One region of the Desulfobacula toluolica Tol2 genome, then DNA from elsewhere that is predicted to be linked to it. Evidence: riboswitches for the same ligand, from Rfam matches in the RefSeq annotation. Region 1 holds a riboswitch; each other region holds the start of a gene.
What was found. Region 1 has a riboswitch for cobalamin ahead of TOL2_RS21890 (TonB-dependent receptor). Riboswitches for the same ligand answer to the same signal wherever they lie in the genome.
Positions count from the first base shown of each region.

Region 2: it holds a riboswitch for cobalamin, as region 1 does, so the genes downstream of both, TOL2_RS22970 (hypothetical protein) here and TOL2_RS21890 (TonB-dependent receptor) in region 1, are expected to answer to the same signal.
Region 3: it holds a riboswitch for cobalamin, as region 1 does, so the genes downstream of both, TOL2_RS22230 (cobaltochelatase subunit CobN) here and TOL2_RS21890 (TonB-dependent receptor) in region 1, are expected to answer to the same signal.

Region 1 is NC_018645.1:4,854,980-4,858,265, reverse strand. It holds gene trpB (tryptophan synthase subunit beta) at 1-414, opposite strand, end outside; gene TOL2_RS21895 (GntR family transcriptional regulator) at 569-1,297, opposite strand; cobalamin riboswitch at 1,505-1,709, shown strand; gene TOL2_RS21890 (TonB-dependent receptor) at 1,901-3,286, shown strand, end outside.
Region 2 is NC_018645.1:5,136,706-5,139,991, forward strand. It holds gene ade (adenine deaminase) at 1-1,012, shown strand, start outside; cobalamin riboswitch at 1,165-1,357, shown strand; gene TOL2_RS22970 (hypothetical protein) at 1,492-1,767, shown strand; gene TOL2_RS22975 (FecCD family ABC transporter permease) at 1,782-2,825, shown strand; gene TOL2_RS22980 (ABC transporter ATP-binding protein) at 2,833-3,286, shown strand, end outside.
Region 3 is NC_018645.1:4,967,085-4,970,370, reverse strand. It holds gene TOL2_RS22230 (cobaltochelatase subunit CobN) at 1-1,334, opposite strand, end outside; cobalamin riboswitch at 1,452-1,628, opposite strand; cobalamin riboswitch at 1,842-2,027, shown strand; gene TOL2_RS22225 (TonB-dependent receptor plug domain-containing protein) at 2,265-3,286, shown strand, end outside.

The DNA.
Region 1 (3,286 bases):
CACATCCACTTCCCCCATGTAGATGGTGCAGTCAAATCCGAACTTTGCCGCCATTGTGGCAGTTGCCACCCCGTGCTGTCCTGCCCCTGTTTCCGCAATCACCCGTTTTTTTCCCATGCGTTTGACCAGCAGCCCCTGACCCATTACATTGTTGGCTTTGTGGGCGCCTGTGTGATTGAGGTCTTCTCGCTTGATATATATTTTTGCACCGCCAAATTCCCGGGTAAGGTTGTCAGCAAAGGTCAAAGGGGTGGGACGGCAGGAGTAAGATCCCATCAAGGTTTCATACTCTTTCCAAAAAGACGGATCTTTTTTTATTTTTTCAAACTCAATTTCCAGTTCATCAAACGTGGCAACCAGAATCTCAGGCAAAAATGCCCCGCCATGGTTACCGTAATATCCCCTGTTTTTCATGTTATTTGCTCCTGCTCATGGTTTATACGAAAGAACATTTAACCTGCTGAAATTAAATATTTTTCATTGTTTATTGTGGCAGAGTGATCTGCCATGGCCGTTATATGTAAACCATTGGTTTCAATGGCCGGATATGATCCGGTTTTTTGATTGTTTATGTCATCTTAAGGCTCATGGTCTGGGAAAATGCAAATTTATCCGTTCTGCAGTACAAACGTGAAAATATAGCTCCGGGTGCTTCCGGGAAATTCAAAGTCCGTTCCACTTCAAGAACAGGATCGGAAGGATTCAGGTTAAGTGCTGTTGACTTGTTTTCAGGCAGAAAAGATATTTTAAAGGTTTGCCTGCCTGTTTCCGGCTTCAGATAATACTGATCCGACACCACCCCGGAAAGGGATCTGTTTTCAAGATCCACAGTTTCCAGGCCCCTGAACAATACTGGATGAAGATAGATATCCTCCAATAATACAGGATCTGCCTTAACACAGGTTAGGCGCGATAAAAAAAAAGCGGGTTTTCCTTCAAAAGGATTGGTTTTATCATCAGTAACATTCACGGCAGCCAGAGGAGCCAGAAGTTTTGATTCAGTCTTGATCCCTTTTGTTTCAAACGCCTGGGACGTGCCTGCAAGACAAAACAGGTCCACCTGGTTGCCGGGTTGCTTCACAAAAGTTCCAGCCCCTCTTTTGCGTTCCACAAGGCCTTTTTTGACAAGTGTATCCATGGCCTGGCGCACTGTTGGACGGCCAATGCCGTACTGCTTTGCCATCCCGTTTTCAGACGGGATAAGATCTCCGGGCATGTATGTTCCGCATCGGATCTGTTCTGTCAGGATATCTGCCAGCTGATGGTATAAGGGAAGAGGTGACTTGTGATTGAGCATTATTAACCCCGTAATAATTATTGGAAGAATAGCAAAAGATAAAAAATATCTGTAAAGTTGTCAAGACATTTTAACAAGTATTTGATTTTAAGCATTCAAAAATGTTGTTTTTTCAAAATCATTTTTATTTTGAAACGCTTGATGAAGGTGTGAGGTAATATGAATTAGTTAAAATAAATTTACCTTGACTTTTTTACTGTCTGTCAATAGGAATACCTGTGTTTTGGTGCTTTAATGCTTAATAGGGAACTCCTGTGAAATTCAGGGACGGGCCCGCCGCTGTAACCCCGCCTCTTTTAAAATAAAGGGGAACTTTTTTGGCTGGAAAATGTCACTGTTTTGTTTGAACAAAATGGGAAGGCTGGCAAAAAAGAAAGGAAGTCAGAAGACCTGCCGAAACCTGATTGATAATCTGCTTTATGGACAGAAGTGGATTAAATGATTTTGAGGATAAAAAAAGGGACTTCCCGGATCAAACATTTGGAGTGATTCGGGATTTTTGTTTGCCCTGTTTCAAGCATATCAAAAACACTTTTGCCTGACGATCAGGAAAATTCCGAATCAATTATGGATTGTTTAATTATAATTGTGAAAGGAATTTAAATGAAACGCTGTCTTGTTGGTTTGATCTTTTTAGCTGTTTTTCTGCCTGCTTATGTAATGGCCCTGGAAATAAAAGAACCTGTTCATAAAATGGATGAATTGGTTGTCACCTCCACCAATAAAATAAATGCAATTAATACGCCTGCCAGTCTTTCCATTATCACTGGAACGGAATTGGAAGAAATGGGGGCGAAAAATGTTATCGAAGCCCTGGGTAAAATTCCAGGTGTTGTTGACAGTAGTGCAAAGCGCGGTACAGTTGTGATTCGCGGCAACAAAAGCGCAATGGCAGGGGGGCCTGTTATCCTGATTGACGGTATCCCGCAAAAAATCGGGGATTCCAGGTATAGTGAATTTGACTTTATTCCCGTAGCACAAATTGAGCGCATTGAAGTGCTGCGCTCCGCCGGGATTGCATACGGGCCTGGTGCGGCTCGTGGGGTCATCAATATTATTACCAAAAAAGCAAAGCAAGAAGGCATTCATGGTGATGTCTCTGCCTCATACGGTTCATGGGATACCCATGATGAAACCGCATCCCTCCATGGCAGGCAAAACCAGTATGATTACATGTTAAATATTGGAAACCATCACACTGATGGGTATGAGCAGGAAGAAGAAAACAGGTTATCGGTTCTTGCCAGGCTTGGGTATAATTTGTCTGATCAGACCCGCATTGGCATATGGGTTAATCATATGGACTATGATATAGATACGGCGTATGGGTTTTTAAAGTACCAATGGCAATTGGAAAATTACCGCAGGGACATCCATTTTCCGAAAAGTGAAACAGATTCAGATTTGATCTGGCATACTGAAAAAGAGCAGCAAAATTCAATCATTGCCCTTGAACTGTCTCATAAAGATGAGAAAAAATTTATCGATTCCACACTTTCCTGGACAGGTTATGATGAAATAGACAAGAGCCTTGCTTATCTTTTTGATAAACCCTCAAGCGTATATCACAATGATTCTGAACAAGATACTTATACGGTCTCAATTTCGGGTGGATATCATTTTAAGTTTGGTGCCATAAGCTATACACCCTCAATTGGATTGAATTATGAAAGCATTGATAATGATGTAAGCCGGATATATCCGTTTGATCCGGGTAAAAACACGGATGCATACAATTTTGATCTCCAGGAGAAAACCTATGGTATCTTCTGGGATAATGACTTTCTTTTTCAAGAAAAATGGGGATTTAAAACAGGAGGACGACTGGACAGGACCGAAGTTAAACTGCAAGACAAGGTGCCAAATATTGCAGATGAGGATCGAACCATGTTCAGTTATTTTATAGCCCCGTCCTACCGTTTCACGGACAAGGCAAACCTCTATGTTTCAGCAGGAAGAAATTACTGGTTTCCAACGCCCCGGTATTAT
Region 2 (3,286 bases), 280 kb from region 1:
CCGGGAAGGTACTTCGGAAAGAAACCTGGAAGATTTGATCGGCATTGTAACAAAAGAAAATTCATGGCACTTTTCCTTTGCCACGGATGATAAACATCCTGATGACCTGCTGGAAGAAGGGCATATTGATCATTCACTGAGAAAATCTATCTCTTTGGGAATGGCTCCCATAACCGCTTATCAGGTTGCCACCATCAACACTGCAAATCACTATGGGCTAAAGAATATAGGGGCAATAAAACCCCGCTTTTGGGCGGATTTTGTTTTGCTCTCTGATTATAAACAGGTGAAAATCGAGGCTGTATATAAAAAAGGTGTGCCTGTTCTGAAAAATCAGTCATTGATTTGCCGCCCTCTTCATAAAATCCCCAAGTTAAGGGGGACAATGAATCCTGGCGAACTGAGCCGGGCAGATTTCAAAATTCCTGCGGCAGGCAGCAAGATCCTTGTCATTGATATCCTGCAAGGTCAGATTGTAACGGATAAATTTATTGCCACTGCCAGGATTAAAAACAATTATATTGAATCCGATATCAGCCGTGATATTCTCAAAATCGTTGTCATAGAAAGACACAATGCTACGGGCCGTATAGGAAAAGCCTTTGTCAGGGGGCTTGGACTCAAGCGAGGGGCAATCGGGTCAACGGTTGCTCATGACGCCCATAATATTGTGATAGCCGGAACCAATGATGTGGATATGTTTGCAGCTTTTCAAAGGATAAAAAAAATGCAGGGAGGACTGGTTGTTGTTGATAATAATCAGGTGGTCGCTGATTTGCCTTTACCTGTTGCAGGTTTGCTGTCCAATAATAGTTTTGAGAAAACAGCTGCTGATTTGAAAATTTTAAAACAAAAGGTGAAAATATTGGGAAGTGACCACCCGTCATTGTTTATGATTTTATCATTTTTATGTCTGTCACCGGTTCCAAAGCTGAAAATAACCGACTTAGGACTTGTTGATGTTGAAAAATTTGCCGTCACGTCTTTGTTTGCAGATGATTGCATCAAATAGGCATGATAACGTCATTTGAACCATCATACAAACCCGCCGTTGTTTTTTTATTTTAACCTTGACGGAAAAAAAGAACCCTGGAGTTTTTATATGTATTTGAAAAAATTGATAAAGATATGAAGTTTTTCTTGACACCGTTGTAGAATCCATCTATTTTATCAAAGGTTTCAGGTGCTGCTTAGGTGCAGTCAAAAGGAAATCCTGTGAAAATCAGGAGCGGACCCGCCGCTGTAATCGGGGATGAACGTCACTATTGCCACTGTTCAATAAGTTGGAGTTAACGGGAAGGGGTGACGACTCAATTGATCCGGAAGTCAGAAAGCCTGCCTGAAAACCTTTGGTCGTGTTGCTTGCGAGGACTTGGGCAGATCAAGAAAATGAGGATAAAAACGGTTCCCATATCAGACAGTTTCTGATATGGGTTTTTTTGTTATGCCCAGTTTCGTGTTATTAGTATTGATAATAACAGAGGAAGTGTTATGAAAAAATTTGAATTTATTGTACTGATTCTCTTTCTGGGCCTGATTCTATGCTCAACCCTCCAAGCCAAATCTACTATTGTTGCAAATTTTATCACAGTCTCGCCGGAAGCAGCTCAATCCGCCCATCTGTTTCATATGGAACAATTTGAACATTACCGGAACGACCTTAACCAAGTAGAACAAAACTTTAGTGCCGAATTTAATAATCAATTCGCAAATCTTTTTGTGTCTTGTATAAAAGATGCTGCAAAAGCTTCAGGTGCAGGCCTGTAGATTATGGCAAAAATTTGAGTATACCGGTTGCCATATCAAAGGGGAGAATAGGATATCTGGTGGTCCTTTTCTCCCTTTTTCTTATTTTAATGACCCTTGTTTCGCTTTCCATGGGATATATCAGGATTCCAATAGTTGATATTATCAGCATTCTTTATGGAAAATTGACCGGTCATCAAATCATGGGAAATGCCAGTGAAACCTATCTGGCTGTTCTGTTTGATGTGCGGCTTCCAAGAATACTGACCTGTACCGCTGTCGGGGCGGCACTTGCCGTATCCGGGAGTTTGTTTCAGGGCATATTGCTAAATCCCCTGGCCGATCCCTATACCCTTGGCGTATCAGCTGGTGCAGCATTTGGTGCAAGTATTGCCATATTATTAAACTTAAGTGCAGCCTTTGTTTCCGTTCCGGCTTTTGCCTTTACAGGTGCTTGTGTTACTTTGTTTGTGGTCATCTTTTTATCTTATTCATCAAAAAACCCCATGGCCGGGCTATCCTCCAACAATTTGATTTTATCCGGAATTATTGTCGCTGCAATACTTTCTGCCGGTATCAGTTTTTTAAAATTTATTGCCAATGAACAGGTCTCGGTCATTATTTTCTGGCTTATGGGAAGTTTTGCTTCCAAAACCTGGTTTGATTTTGTTGTTGTTGTGATTTTTCTGTTGATTGGTCTGTTTGTTTCAATATTTTTTGCCCGTGATCTGAACCTGGTCGCACTTGGGGCCAAATCCGCCACAAGCCTTGGTGTTGATTTGAAAAAAACGACTTTAATCTTGTTGATAACCGGTTCAATGCTGGCGGCCATCTGTGTTTCTGTTTCAGGTATTATAGGGTTTGTGGGTTTGCTGGTTCCGCATACGGTCAGGTTTATCACAGGGCCTGACAACCGGAAACTTATTCCCTTATCCATGCTGGCAGGGGCCTTTTTATTGTTGCTGGCCGATACAATTACCCGGGCAGTCCTTCCCCATGAAATACCCATTGGCGTTTTGACAGCCCTGACAGGCGGTCCTGTTTTTTGCTGGATTTTTAAAAAGAACAGGTTTAAATAGGCGACGTATGAAGTTAACACTAAACGACCTGTGCTTTGCCTATGACCGTGACCGGATCATCAAAAACATAAGCTGTTCTTTTGTGTCGGGAAGTTTTTATTCTATTCTCGGCCCTAACGGCAGTGGAAAGACCACTCTTCTGGATTTGATATCAGGTTTTTTAAAACCTGATACCGGATATATTGATATTGATCAGGCACCTGTTTTGTCTCTTTCAAAAAAAGATATTTCAAAAAAGATTGCCCTTGTTTCCCAGGACCATACAATAAATTTTCCATTCAGTGTAAAAGACGTGGTAATGATGGGGCGACATCCTTATATACCAAGATTTTCACATCCTTCTTACAATGATGTGGAACAAGTGGAGGCAATGATGCAGGTTTGTGGCATCCATCATTTGCATGACAGGAAAATCAATGAATTGTCAGGAGGGGAAAGACAGAGGTGTGTGTTTGCCCGTG
Region 3 (3,286 bases), 110 kb from region 1:
CCACCACCTTTGGACACGATTTCATCCACCGTGGTCCATCTGAATTCTGAAAATGCTTTTTTTTCAAAAACAGCGTTTTTCAGAGCCAAACCCTCAACCGGGCAATCCTTAATATCATATCCGGCCGCACCCAATGCCCTTATAGTTGCCCCCAGGCTTTCAAATGTATCCAGGCCCACGGCCATGCCCACGGTGGATTCCACTCCTTTGCAGGGATTGTTGTGAAGCACGATGGTGATTTTTTTTTCGTGATTGGCCTTTTTTTGGAGAATTCGCCATCGCCGGATACGTTTTACCAGTGATTCCAGGCGTTCCTGTACAGGTTCAAACCGGTATTCGCCTGTTCTTGCGCCTTCCCCGGGGTCTTCCACACAGGCTGCCATGGTGGGTTCTATTACCCCGTTCATTTCCGGCTGGGAAAGGGAATAAATCATGCTGTGGCTTTTAAGGCCTGCCGGGTCTGCCTTCCACTGATCGACAGAGTGAGCATAGGATTTGATAAGCTGTATCACAGGAATGTTCAGGCTGTTTAAAAATTTTCCGTCTTCAGGCCGGGCAAGGAATCTTCCCGCAAGCAGGTTGAGCAAAATATCAGGCCGGATATCACCGGCTTCAAACAGTCTCATCCAGTCATACGGGTTTTTAGACGTGGCATTGCTTTGTTGATCATATGAATCCGGAGCATGGGCCTCGCCCCGGGTAAACACACAAAAGGGTATCAGGTCGTTTGTTTCAAGAATCCTTATCAGGGCGTCTATTTCTTTTGTGTTTTCTTCAATAATCTGGTTGTAAGCGCAGACAATCCCTGCACATCCAAAAGGAATAAAGTCCGCCTTTTTGCTAATATACCAGTTCATATACTCATTTGCAGTTCCAAACCAGGTATTTGCTGAAGGATGATACACGCCGCAGGTGGCAACGGTTTCAGGATCATTGAATGAGACCGGAATGTTGCATAAGGATGCAATAAAAAGCATGGCATTGATAAAATTGTTTTCATGGGGCAAATTAAGGTATTCATGAACCTTAAGGGTTTCTTGTCGGGTAAAACTGGAAAAATCATCCGCCCCTTCTTCACTGAGCAGCATCCGGTGTTCAAAGGATCGGGCTTGATCCAGAACCTGCCGGAATCCGGGCAATGCCTTGGTCACCTCTCCCATGAACACATCCCCGTGGATGGTTTGCCGGCTGTTCAATCCTTCCGGATCTGATCCCTGCCTGAAAAACATGAGATCAATCCCCTGATCTTTCAACCTGGCAGCAGCTTTCTGCCAGAGTTTTTTTGAAAACATATGGGTATAGCAATAAACAATTTTTAACGGTTTTTTTTCCATTCTCACATTCCCTGCCCAAAAATAAAAAATCCCCGAACCGTAAATAATTTACGACCCGAGGATGTCCCTTTTTTATCCAAATAGATCCGATGAAAAACCGGCATTGCCGTACACGGTTTTCCTATGTTTTACCAGGCAGGTATTCTGACTTTCGGATCATCCTCATGCTGCGCCTTCCCATTATATCAACAGTGGCATATTGCAGCATTTGTCCCCGATTACAGCGGCGGGCCCGTTTTCGAATTACACGAAATTCCCTATTAAGCCGATGGCACCAGATAAAATTTACTCTGTGCTACAAGACAAATAAGAAAAAGTCAAGCATAATTTCAGTATAAACAGCGTCGTTTGTTTTATCCATTCACCAAGCTTTTAATATATTGACAACAATTGATAATACTCGAAAAAAGCCGGATGAACATAATGATTCAAAATAAATGAATGCTTTGTTTGATTAAAAAAAACAATTTTTAAATTTTATTTGACTTCATCTTTTTTTTCTTTTAAGTATTTTTACAATTTTCAGGTGCCCGACATGGGATAATATGGGAACCCTGTTTGAATCAGGGACGGGCCCGCCGCTGTAATCGGAGACGAACGCTGTAAAGAAACCACTGGCTGTTTTATGCCGGGAAGGAACAGCTACTAGGATGAACCGAAAGTCAGAAGACCTGCCTGGAAATAGGAAATGTCACTCCTCGTGGACAAAGGGATGGCACATGTGAATCTGTGGAAAAAATCAGGGACTCCCAGATCGTTTATTAATAAAATGATCCGGGGATTTTTGTTTGTAAAACACCCCGGTAAAACCGGGCGTTAGCCTATAAAGAGACCGTCCAGGTTAGACAAAGGGATGATACACTCAATTTTTTTGAGCTTTTTTTATCCCACCTCACTTTTTATGATGACGCTTGTTTTATGGAGGGGAAAATGTACAAACGAATACCCACACTCATGATCGTCTTGACCCTTATTGTTCCTGGCCTTTGTTTGGTCAACCCGGCAATTGCCGGTGAAAAACCTGCAAAATTGGATGAAATGGTGGTCACCGGCACCAGAAGTGAAGAAAAAATTCAAAACTTACCGGTTAAAATAGAATTAATTGATGCCCGTGAAATTGAACTGACCACTGGTGAAACCATTACCGAACAACTAAAGAAAAATTCATCCATCGGGGTGATTGAATACCCCGGTGCGTTAGCCGGGATCGGTATTCGCGGATTCAGACCTGAATTTTCAGGAATCACGAAACACTCATTGATTCTGATTGACGGCCGGCCCGCCGGTGCCACCAACCTATCCACAATTTTAAGTGACAATATTGAACGAATTGAGGTGCTTAAAGGTCCAGCCTCCTCGTTGTACGGTGGTGAAGCCATGGGCGGTGTTGTTAACGTGATTACCAAAAAAAATACGGGTGAACTGACGGGAATGGTGGAATTGGGATATGGCTCCTTTGATACCAATTTTCAAAAAGCCGCTTTGGGCGGCAGTTTGAACGATATTTTCGATTTTGATCTATCAGCCCGAAGATATGACCAGCAGGATGATTTAAAAATGGGAAACGGAGACAAACGCGCCAATACAGAATATATGACCCAAAATGCCGATGTAAGACTGGGGGCAAATCTTGGAGGAAATTGGCGGGTTGACATGGGGCTGGATGCTTATCAAGGACGTGATATTAAAACCCCTGGCGATATTTTTAAGGGTGATATCGAGTCCGGTCACAAGGATATAGACCGCCACGGATTTGACGTGACTGCTGAAGGCCAAATTACTGCCAGTCACCGCCTGGGTATCACAGGATACAAAACACGGGAACTATCTGAAAGCTACAAACACTATGCAGGCTGGCCTTCTGCCCCGGCTGATCCCTACCAAAGCTATGATTCTGAAATCAACTGGATCGGTTTACAGCTCAAAGATGAAATTACATGGCAAGCCCATAA